One region of the Anaeromicrobium sediminis genome, then DNA from elsewhere that is predicted to be linked to it. Evidence: riboswitches for the same ligand, from Rfam matches in the RefSeq annotation. Region 1 holds a riboswitch; the other holds the start of a gene.

Region 1 (6,212 bases):
TGAAAATTAAGTCTGTATTATAATTGAAATATGAAAATTTCATTGGTAGGATAAGAATTAACTAAAAATTTAATTCTTTATTCTACAATACTTTATATATTATAACATCTTTTTTCACAAAAGTCTTTATTATAGTATTGCTTTTAATTTAAATAAGTGATATAATACAAAATTAGAAATAGTCTTTAAATCAATCCTGTGAGATTGGCAAGAGTTATATGGTAGAACATAGAATCTTTCTATGCTTTTTTATGCTATAAACTTCTTGCAGTCCAAGAAGTTTTTTTTATATAAAATTTTAAGGAATAATATTTTAAAGGAAATTAGAAAATTGAATCTAGCCTTTTAATTCAGTCCTGTGAGGCTGAAAAGGGGAGAATGGGAATTCTCCTTTTTAAAGGTAACTAAAAAAGGGAGGTTTTTTTATGTCAGAAAATACTTTAAGAATGTCAAAGGCAATAAAAAAAGAAGGGACAAGTATTGACCTGAAAAAAATAATACTAGCATTACAACATTTAATAGCCATGTTTGGTGCAACTGTCCTAGTACCAATGTTAACAGGGCTAGATCCATCGGTAGCACTAGTTGCAGCAGGTTGTGGAACCTTAATATTTCATTTAACCACTAAAGGGAAAGTACCAGTATTTTTAGGTTCGTCCTTTGCATTTATTTCAGGAATAATAACAGTAAGAGAAATGTTTGGCGGTGATCTTTCCTATGCACAAGGTGGAATAATCGTTGCTGGATTATTATATGTAATCATGTCCTTTGTTGTAAGAAAAATTGGAGTTGAGAAGATTAAGTATTTTCTGCCTCCAGTTGTAGTAGGACCTATGATTATGGTTATAGGACTTAACCTAGTGCCTGTAGCATTTTCTATGGCATCTAACAATTTAATGATAGCAGCTACAACTCTAGGAATATCTTTACTAATAAGATTTAAGGGTAAGGGACTAGTAAAACAATGTAGTATATTAATAGCAGTATTATGTGGATATGCAATTTCTTTAGGAATGGGAATTGTGGATACAAGCTTAATATTAGATTCTAAATTCATAATGATACCTAATTTTACTTTACCTAAGTTTCATATGGGTGCCATATCAGTAATAGCTCCTATAGTAATAGCTGTATTTATGGAACATATAGGAGATATAACTACAAATGGTCAAGTAGTAGGAGAAAACTTTATTCAAGACCCAGGTCTTAATAGAACATTACTTGGAGATGGACTTGCAACATTATTTGCAGGGTTCATTGGTGGACCAGCTAACACAACTTACGGAGAAAACACAGGAGTATTGGCCTTAACTAAAAACTATGATCCATCAATCTTGAGATTAGCAGCGGTACTAGCAGTGGCATTAGGATTCATTTCAAAAGTAGGTGGATTTTTAAGAAGTATTCCAGTTCCAGTAATGGGAGGAATTAGTTTAATATTATTCAGTATGATTGCTCTAGTAGGGGTTAAGACAATAAAGAATGAAGAAGTAAAATTAAACGGAAAAAACATAATAATTATGGCAACAATCATAATAATGGGATTAGGTGGAGCGTATATAGAAAAACAGTTTGGCGTATCTCTAGCTATAACAATAACTGAAACAGTTAAAATCCAAGGTTTAAGCTTAGCGGCTATAACAGGAATTGTTCTTAACTTAGTATTAAACAGAGCAAAATAAAAGACTTAATATAAATATGATTATAATATATATAAAGACTTCTAGCTTTAAGCTAGAAGTCTTTTAGTTTTAATAAGTATTTTTTAATATTTCCTTCTCGTATTGGAATAAAACATCCCTATCATTTTCCTTTAATTTATCTAAAATCTTTTCTCTAAACTTTTTACTCAAATCGGTTTTTTTCTTAATTTCCTTAGTTCTAAGTTCATCCCAATGAACTTTTTTTCTTTTATAGAATAGGTCTAGGTCTATTATACGTTTTCCATCTTCTAAATATTCTAAACCAAGAAGTATTTTTTTTATGTACTCTGGTGGATAGAAGGTTACTAACCTAACTCGATATATACCTACAGTATAAAAAATAGTAGCTGCATCTGTACCCCAAGATTCTCCTAATACTAAGCCTAATTCTAAATTTTCTATTATATGAAGAAGCCTTTCGTAGTGTAACTTATATTGTCCATAAGAATCGTATATTTTTATAGTAAGTTCATACCAATCCTTATTCCCCATTCCAATATTTAAATATTTTAAGGACTTTTTATGTAGGCTCTTTAATATATGATTAAAGTTTCCCTTAACATATACGGCTTTGTCATATATATTAGATAAACTAACAGGACTAGATAAGTTTTCCTTTGTAAAGGAAATAACTACTCCATTAGTATGGGCTTCCATAATTTCATCAAAAGTTCCAATGATTCCCTTGTAGTCATTAGAAATACTTTCTATAGTTTTCTCCACATCTCCTAAATATTTCATCATTATTATTTTAGGAGCAATTCTTAAACTTGCAATGAGATGACTCTTATTATGGCTGATGATGGTACTTAGGACCTTTTCAATATCTTTAGGAATTAATAATATATAATCTACATCAGCTACTGTAACAACATCCTTCATTTTAGTGGTTAAAAATGCGATAGAAGAGTTATCGTCAGCTAGTGTGGACGCCGTATCCCTATCGTATGGAACTCCTCTTAAATCATCCTTTAGAAAGTGAGAAAGTTTCTTTAAATTATTAGTTTCAATTACTAATGTCTTTGGACCACTTCTAACTATTGAAAGCATATATGTCCCCCCTTAAAAACCTATTCTAGACCTCCTCATTCTAATGTCATCAGTTCCGTATGGATAGGATAAAATGTGAACGTCTAGAGTGTTTAAATTGATAATATTTATTCCCGTTATACCATTTAAAAATATATGACCATTTTTTTCATGAGTTTTTATTTCTACACTGTGACCAAATAAATTAAAAGTTGTTGGATTTAAAGCCACCCTCTTAGGAAAATGGCCTATATTCATACTAATACCTCGTATATTAACTTTAGAACAAGAATCTATTAAGATTGACCTATTACAAAGATTTTGTACAACTTCTTTTTTATCGTGATTTCCTAACCCTATATAAACTTCCAAAGCTTTGGATGATTCTAGTATGTTAATCAATTTAGGAAGAGAAGAAGAATAGGAAGCTATTTTAGATGGATAAATTTCTAATTTAATATTGTCTACCAAATCACCTGTATGAACTATATAAGTTGGATTGATCTCATGGATTAATCTTTTAATAGGTCCATAGAGGATAGTAGGAGTATCTGAAATGTGTAATAATATTGGATCATTAATATGTAATATGTATTTAGGTATGTATATATTACCGATAATGTGACTAAATATTTTTTTTATATTTACCATGAAAAAACCCCATTAATCTTATTTTGTTAGTGAAATTATTAAATAATTTATTACCATATTACACAAAAAAATCAAAATTAAACAAAAGGAAAGTATTCAAAAGCATAGAGTATAATTTTTTTACTTACTTTCTAGCACATTCACCAGTTTTTCCAAGGAGTATTTCTATGCCATGATGAATAGAATCTATAATGTATTCTAAAGATTCTTTTACAGCCTTAGGACTTCCAGGTAAGTTTATTATTAAAGTGTTGTTTCTAATACCTGAGGTGGCACGAGATAACATAGCTCTCTTTGTTATGGATAAACTATAATATCTAATTGCCTCGCTAATACCAGGAGTTTTTCTTGTGATAACTGTCTCTGTAGCTTCAGGAGTAATATCCCTTTGACTAAAACCAGTACCACCAGTGGTTAATATTAAATTTAAGTTTAAATCATCACTCATATGTATCATTTCATTTGATAACTTGTCTAATTCATCAGGTAAAACTATGTATTTCTTAACTTCATATCCCTTTGCTTCTACAATTTCCCTAATAACTTTGCCGCTTAAATCTTCCCTTTCACCAGCAGCGCCCTTATCACTGCATGTTATTATACCTACACTAAACATTAAATCGCTCCTTTCTATTTTAATGGTTTTATTTTATATTTTTTTAGGATTTTAGTAAACATATAATGGAAAAGTTTTAATTTGAAAATTTTATTTACCTTTTTTAGACTATTTATGAGTATAATTATATTAGTTGACTGAAAAAAATCTGAGTGCTAGTATTAGGAAAGGAATAAATTAGGAAAAATATTAATATATTATATGGACAAGTAATATTCAATTGTGTATATAAACTAAACGATAAATAAATATGTTCTCCGAGCCATATATTCCTAAGGATATAACTATGGAAATATGGCCTGAACCTAGAGTTCACAGGGTTTATTTGGAAACGAATAGGCCTCCTACTTCTTTGGAAAGGAGAATAAGGTCTTATTTAGTATGCCCTTATTGTCTTTTTGCCAATAAGGGATTTTTATATTTATATGGAAAACTACTTATGATAAGTAGGTAGAGGCAAATTTATTTATCAGTTTAAGAAATAGCCATAATAATAAAATATACTTAAAATAGAACCTAAATGGAGGGGAAGATTATGAAAAAGATTTCTGTTCATGAAGCAGTGGGACATGTATTATGTCATGACATAACTCAAATTATACCAGGGAAAATAAAAGACAGAGCTTTTAAAAAGGGACATGTGGTGAGGGAAGAGGATATTCCTGTGTTATTATCCCTAGGTAAGGACAACTTATATGTGTGGGAAAATAAAGAAGGATATCTTCACGAAGATGATGCTGCACAGAGATTATCTAAAATGAGTGCAGGTGCAGGTATTGATTTTAGTGAAGTAAAAGAGGGAAAAATAAATTTTATAGCTAAATATGATGGTTTACTTAAAATAGATACTAATATGTTATATGAAGTTAACAAATTAGAAGAAATAATGTTAGCAACAAGACATAATAATACTCCTGTGAAAAAAGGAGATAAGCTAGCAGGTACGAGGGTGATTCCTCTAGTTATAGATGAGAAAAAAATAATAGAAGCAGAAAGTATTGCTAAAAATACTTTTATAGAAGTAGTGCCTTATAAAAAGTTAAAGGTGGGAGTAGTTACTACAGGAAATGAAGTTTATTATGGAAGAATTGAAGATAAATTTGGTCCTGTTATAAAGGAAAAAATAGAATCTTACGGTTCAGAAGTTATAGAACAAAGGATAGTAAATGATGATAGTGATGTTATAGCTAAAAATATAGAAGAACTTATGGATAAGGGAGCAGATATGATCGTTTGTACAGGTGGTATGTCTGTAGATCCTGATGATACTACACCTACGGGAATTAAGAAAGTAGGGGGAGAAATCATATCTTATGGAGCACCAGTACTTCCAGGAGCAATGTTTTTAATATCATACAAGGGAGATACTCCTATTTTAGGATTACCAGGATGTGTCATGTATGCTAAAACTACTGTATTTGATTTAGTATTACCTAGAGTCTTAATAGGAGAAAGAATTAAAAAGGAAGATTTAGCTGCATATGGCCACGGTGGTTTATGTCTTGAATGTGACGTATGTACTTATCCTGCATGTAGCTTTGGTAAGGGGTGGTAGTTTAAGTGTTACAAATGATTAAGTTAGAAGAAGGCCAATCTATTATAAGTGAGTATATAAAAACATTGGACGAAGAAGTAATAAACTTAATAGATTCCCATGAAAGGGTATTAGCAGAGGATATATATGCACCAATAAATCAGCCGCCTTTTCATAGATCCCCCCTTGATGGATATGCTCTACAAGGAGAAGATTCTAAAGGCGCTACTATTGAAAGTCCTGTAACTTTAAAAGTAATAGATGAGATATTTGCGGGAGAATATACACAAAAGGTTGTAAAAAAGGGTGAAGCTGTAAGAATAATGACAGGAGCGCCCATACCAGAAGGGGCTGATTGTGTCATTAGACAAGAGGATACGGATGAAGGAGAGTCCCTTGCTAATATATATAAAGAATTAAAGGCCTTTGATAACTATTGTTATGAAGGTGAAGATATTAAAAAGGGAACTTTAATTATTAAAAAGGGTTCATTTTTAAATCATATAAAAATAGGTGTATTAGCTAGCCTTGGAATAGATAAAGTAAAAGTGTATAAAAGGCCTAAAGTAGGACTTTTAACTACAGGAGACGAACTAATAGAAGTAGGACAAAGTTTAAGTACAGGTAAAATATATAATAGCAATTTATATACTTTATCCATGAGATTAAAGGAATTATA
Region 2 (6,212 bases), on a different contig from region 1:
GGATAACCTTCATAAACTGTCCCATGATTCCCCCCATCATAGCCATAGGTAAGAAAGCTGCCATGGTAGTTAAGGTAGATGCCATTACTGCTGGCGCCACCTGGTTTGTAGCAACTTTAGAAGCAGTCTTTACATCATATCCTTCATCCCTTATTCTATCTATATTCTCCATTATAACTATGGCATTATCCACAAGCATTCCTAAGGCTAAAATTAATGCCAGCACAGATACTCCATTAAAGGTCATGTCTGTATTTTTCATAAGAATAAAACTGCATAATAGGGATAACGGAATTACAAAGGATACTATTATAGACTCTCTAAGGCCTATGAACAGGAATAAAACTATGATTACTACTAATAATCCTGAAACAGCATTAGATACTACATCATTTAATGAGTCCTGTACATCAACAGCCTGATTATTAGCCACACTTACAAATACATCTGATGGATATAAAATTCCTTTTCCACCTTCAATTAAAGCTATAATCTCGTTACATGGTCCAATTATATCTCCATCGTCTTCCCTTTTGACTGATAATTTTATGGTATTAGTAGTCTCATTTTCATCAGACATGCCTCTTTCAAACATTTGAGCATAAGACTCCACATCTTCAAAAGTATCCTTGACCTCTGCCACATCTTTTAATTTCACTGGTACATTATCTTTAGTCATTATGACAGTGTTCTCTATTTCTTCTATTTCTTCAAAAGAACCAACAGTTCTTATATTGTAATTTGTATCATCTAACTCTATATCTCCACCTGGAAAATCTACATTAGAACTTGAAATAGCATTTTTTATGTCACCAGTAGTAAGGTTATAAGTTTTTAACTTACCTTCATCAATATATATGTGTATTTCCCTATCAAGTCCACCTGTTAAGTCTACTTCTTGTATTCCATCTATCTTTTCTATTTCATCTTTAATATCTTCTGCTATATTTTTTAAAGTAACTAAATCATAATCTCCACTTATATTTAATTTCATAATTGGTGATTTTCCTATGTCATATTTTCTAACTATAGGATCATCACTATCTTCTGGTAATTCACTTTTCATTTTTGATATTTCATTATTTATATCTTGTATTTTCTTATCTACATCTGTTCCAATTTCATATTCTATAGTTATACTAGACACACTATTTTGTGATGTGGAGGTAATCTCTTTTATATCCTCCAATCCATTTATTTTAGTTTCTATTTCATCTGTAATGAGGTTTTCTATCTCATTAGGTGATGCTCCCACATATGTAGTCATTATATTTACGTAGGGAAGTTCAATTTCAGGTGCTCTCTCTCTAGGTAATCCTATGTAGGCAGTTCCCCCTAGTAATAATAATCCTATTAATATTAAATAAACTACCCTATACCTTTCAACGAAAAAATTAGATATTTGACCTAAAATATTTATTTTATCATTTATTTCATTTTTATTGCTCAAATCCCCTTCACCGCCTTTATTTTTTTAACATATAACTGTCTATTATATATTAATCTATAAGGATTAAATAAGAAGAAACTAAATATTAATTTTTTATTAACTAATTATAAAAAACATATTAATAGGGAACTTTTTCTTAGCTCATTCGTCTAATAAATATCCACATATACAAGAGATCTCTAGCACACCAATCTAGCGCCCATACCATACTTTAAAGGGCTAATAGGTCTTTTGTATAAAAAAAGGATGTGAAAATTCACATCCTTTTTTTAAATTTCATATTCATCAATTATACTTGCCCTTTTTCTATTGTACTCTTCTTCCGTTATTGCATTATTTAACCTATAAGTTTTTAGTTTTTCTAGTTTCACTTTTAATTTATCATCCTTATGATCATTAATAAATGTTCCATAATCATTATTATCTTTAAATAAAAATTTAATGAGAATTGTACATAACAAGATAGTTACTAGTATTATAGATCCTATGATTATTATAAAAGTTTCTTTATCTACATTACTAAGGTCCTGTTCCCTAGCCATGAAAACTAATTTAAATCCTGATTTTAACGTTCTATAAACAACTATTTTATTTTCGTCATTAAATACATAGGATACTACTGCTGCATCAGAATCCATTACTTCATGAGCAAATTCTTCTTTTAAAATATCTCTTCCTATAACTTCTTTGTTTGGATGAATTAATATTTTCCCATTTCCATCTACTAAGAACATATATGAGGTTTCACCATTTTGAATATGCCTTAATATATCTTCCATATTATTTAATTTTATATCCATACCTATAATATTAGTACCCTTGGTCTTCATTGGTATACTTATGGTATGGATTATATTTGATCCTATAATATCTATATAAGTATCCTCATAGAAAGTATCTCTCTCTACCAAGGCTCCCTTGTACCAAACTCTACCAGTAGGATCATAACCTTCTGGTAACGGATCTCCTGAAGATAGATACATGTCTTTATCTTCATTCCCCAAATATAATTCTTCTATTTCTTCATATATCTTTTTATAAGATCTTAGGCTATTTATTATATTATTTCTATCTTTATTTTCTATATAATAGATTAAATCCTCATTGTTACTTATACTTTCTAATAAATTTTTCTTTTCTACTATTTTATCATCTATCCTATTTGCCACTTGTTCAACTAGAGCATTTATATCATCTATTCTAGAACCATACACCCTTTCTTCCATTACTTTATAAGATATAGTTCCTATTAATAAGTTTGATGTAAAAATTATAATAATTAAAGTTAAACACAGGACTAATTTTCTTCCTCTCACTTTATTATCCCCCCTTATTTCATGCACCTTTTATAGTTCTTTAAATTTCTACATATTCCTTTATTTTTTGTATGTATATCCTAATTAAATCCAGGTCATATCCAAATATTGTTAATAAATTATAATTGTGTTATAATTTAGTAAATTCTAAAAATTTTATTTTTCCGAGTCAAAAATTCTAAGGTACAGACTAAGAATTTTTGACCTATAGGTACAAAGAGAAATCCTTGTGCCTCCCATGGTTGGAAAGGAAATTAACTCTATAATGTTTAATTAAGCATTCCTTTTCTAATTTTGGAATGTTTTTTTATTGGCCCAATCCTTTTAAAGGATTTGGCATTATTATTTTTTTAAGTTACTAATTTACGAGGGGGATAATCATGAACGTAAAAAAAATCTTATCTTTAACACTATGTATTTTTTTAATCTTTACAATGTTAACAGGCTGTGGAAAAAAGGAGGAACCTGCTTCCCAAGAAACTAGCGCACCAGCTCCTGTAGAAGAAAAAGCTTCCATAATATTGGCAACTACTACTAGTACAGAAAATAGTGGACTACTTGATAACATACTTCCAGATTTTACAGAAAAAGCTGGAATAGATGTGAAAGTAGTAGCTGTAGGTACAGGAAAAGCACTTCAAATGGGTAGAGATGGAGAAGCTGATGTGCTTTTAGTTCATGCTAAAAGTTCTGAAGAAAAATTTGTTAGTGAAGGTCATGGAGTAAATAGAAGTGATGTTATGTACAACGATTTTATCATAATTGGGCCTAAAGACGATCCTGCAAAGTTAAAGGAAAAATGTCCTAATGATGTTATAGGTGCTCTAAAAAATATTATGGATTCTGAATCTAAATTCGTATCTAGGGGAGATGACTCTGGTACTCATAAAAAAGAAAAAAAATTCTGGACTGAAGCTAGTGTGGAACCGAGTGGTGATTGGTATGTATCTGCTGGTAAGGGTATGGGAGATGTAATCCAAATGACAAACGAACTTCAAGGATACACTATGAGTGACAGGGCTACATATCTATCTATGAAGGACAAATTAGATTTAGAGATATTAGTAGAAGGTGATTCTAAGTTATTTAATCAATATGGTGTAATTCCAGTAAATCCAGATAAAAATGAGAAAATAAATAAGGCTGGTGCTGATGAATTCGTTAAATGGATTTTAAGTGAAGAAACTCAAAAATTAATCGGAGAATTTGGTAAAGAAAAGTTTGGACAACCACTATTTATTCCAAATGCTAAATAATTAATTAAACTATAGGACGATTATTTAATAATCGTCCTATTACCACCTATAAAAGGAGGAACCTATGTCATACATATTAGATGGATTTAAAGAAGCTATAAATCTTCTTTTATCCTTAAACACAGAAATATATTCAATAATTTTATTGTCCATATATGTATCTATCTCATCCACAATAATATCAGCTTTAATTGGTATTCCTGCTGGTTTTTATATGGGTCTTAAAAATTTCAGATTTAAAAAAACAATCACAAGAATCATATATACGTGTATGTCCCTACCTCCCGTTGTAGTAGGTCTTTTAGTTGCCATATTAATTTCAAGGAGAGGTCCTTTAGGTGAATATGAACTTCTTTTTACATCCACTGCTATGATTAGTGCTCAAACTTTATTAGTCACTCCTATTATTATAGGTATAGTATTTAATAGTACTAAAGAAAGGGGTCCTGCAATACTAGAAGTATGCAAAACCCTAGGTGGTACTCCCCTAGACACATTGATTCTTCTTTTTAGAGAAATGAAAAAGACCATACTTGTGAGTATAGTAACAGGTTTTGGAAGGGCCATATCGGAAGTTGGGGCAGTAATGATAGTAGGAGGAAATATAAAAAATCATACTAGGGTTATGACTAGTTTTATAGCTATGAATAACAGTATGGGTAATTATTCCATGTCCATAGCCATGGGACTAGTACTTCTTTCCATATCCTTTTTTACTAACTCTATTTTATACAATATGACAGGTGATAGATAATGAATATAACTATGGAAAACTTATATAAAATCTATAATAATAAAAAAGTTCTAGATATAGGTAATTTAACCTTTGAAAAAAATAAAATATACGGCATAGTAGGCCCAAATGGCGCTGGAAAGAGCACTCTATTAAAAATCATTGCTTCTTTAGAAAAACCTACTGAAGGCATAATACTTTATGAAAGTTCTCCCATCTCTTCTGAAAATCTAAAAGGTATGACTTATGTTAGTCAAAATCCTTATTTACTAGATCGAAGTTGTTTTAATAATATATCCTATCCCCTACAAATTAGGAAGATGGATAATAAAACTATTGAAGATAGAGTCTTAACTATTATGAAAGATTTTAAAATAGAGTATTTAAAGGAACAAATGGCTACCAAATTGTCTGCAGGAGAAGGACAAAAGGTAGCATTAGCCCGTGCTTTAGTATTTAAACCAGAACTTTTGTTACTAGATGAACCTACCGCAAACATGGACCCTAGTTCCATAGAGATGGTAGAACATATTTTATTAAACAAAATCAAACCTCTAGGCACTACAATCATCATAATTACCCACAACATAGGACAGGCCAAACGAATATGTGATGAAATAGTTTATATAGAGGATGGTATTATTTACGAAAAGGAGGAAAACAATAATTTTTTTAGGACTGATAATTTGAAAACTAGAAAGTTTTTATCACTAGAATATACTGATATGGGGTGGAAATATGGAAATGTTTAAAGTAACAAAGGTATGTGAAGTAAAAGAAATTATGGACCAAAACTTTTCAAGTTACGATCTTCCTTCAGAAACTATAGATATATTAAATGCTCAAGGAAGAATACTTAGCAAGGATATTTACGCGCTCGAAAATGTACCTCATTTCAGGAGATCCACAGTGGACGGTTATGCAGTAGTATCTGCTGATACCTTTGGAGCAAGTGAAACTTTACCTGCTTTTATAAACCTGATAGGTGATGCTCATATGGGAGAACATAACCAATCCCACCTATGCTCAGACAAGTGTATGTATGTGCCTACAGGTGGTATGTTGCCTGAAGGTGCTGATGCTGTTGTAATGATAGAATACGTAGAAAAATTTCAAGATGAAATAGCCATACATAAATCTGTAGCTCCTAAAGAAAATGTTATGGATATTGGGGATGATATAAAACAAGATCAATTACTCTTTACGAGAGGAACTAAAATAAAAGCCCATCATTTAGGTGTATTAGCATCCGTAGGTATAACTGACGTGGATGTTTTTGTTAAACCTAAAATATGTATATTATCAACAGGAGACGAGCTCATAGATCCAAAGGAAGACCTTAAGCCTGGTGTTATTAGAGATATAAATACCTATACCCTATCAGGCCTATGTACAGAACTCGGATGTGACGTCATAGAAAAAAAAGTAGTAAAAGATGATTTTAATAACTTAAAGGA

What was found. Region 1 has a riboswitch for molybdenum cofactor ahead of CCE28_RS20290 (molybdopterin-binding protein). Riboswitches for the same ligand answer to the same signal wherever they lie in the genome.
Region 2: linked by a shared signal. The riboswitch ahead of CCE28_RS07955 (substrate-binding domain-containing protein) and the one ahead of CCE28_RS20290 (molybdopterin-binding protein) in region 1 are both predicted to bind molybdenum cofactor.

The regions. Positions count from the first base shown of each region.
Region 1 covers NZ_NIBG01000031.1:20,049-26,260, reverse strand. The annotation lists gene CCE28_RS20310 (uracil-xanthine permease family protein) at 426-1,682, shown strand; gene CCE28_RS20305 (hypothetical protein) at 1,752-2,753, opposite strand; gene CCE28_RS20300 (metallophosphoesterase) at 2,766-3,383, opposite strand; gene CCE28_RS20295 (MogA/MoaB family molybdenum cofactor biosynthesis protein) at 3,508-3,999, opposite strand; molybdenum cofactor riboswitch at 4,243-4,378, shown strand; gene CCE28_RS20290 (molybdopterin-binding protein) at 4,535-5,554, shown strand; gene CCE28_RS20285 (molybdopterin molybdotransferase MoeA) at 5,569-6,212, shown strand, end outside.
Region 2 covers NZ_NIBG01000005.1:126,012-132,223, reverse strand. The annotation lists gene CCE28_RS07965 (efflux RND transporter permease subunit) at 1-1,450, opposite strand, end outside; gene CCE28_RS07960 (cache domain-containing protein) at 1,720-2,766, opposite strand; molybdenum cofactor riboswitch at 2,917-3,035, shown strand; gene CCE28_RS07955 (substrate-binding domain-containing protein) at 3,147-4,022, shown strand; gene CCE28_RS07950 (ABC transporter permease) at 4,087-4,776, shown strand; gene CCE28_RS07945 (ABC transporter ATP-binding protein) at 4,776-5,507, shown strand; gene CCE28_RS07940 (molybdopterin molybdotransferase MoeA) at 5,494-6,212, shown strand, end outside.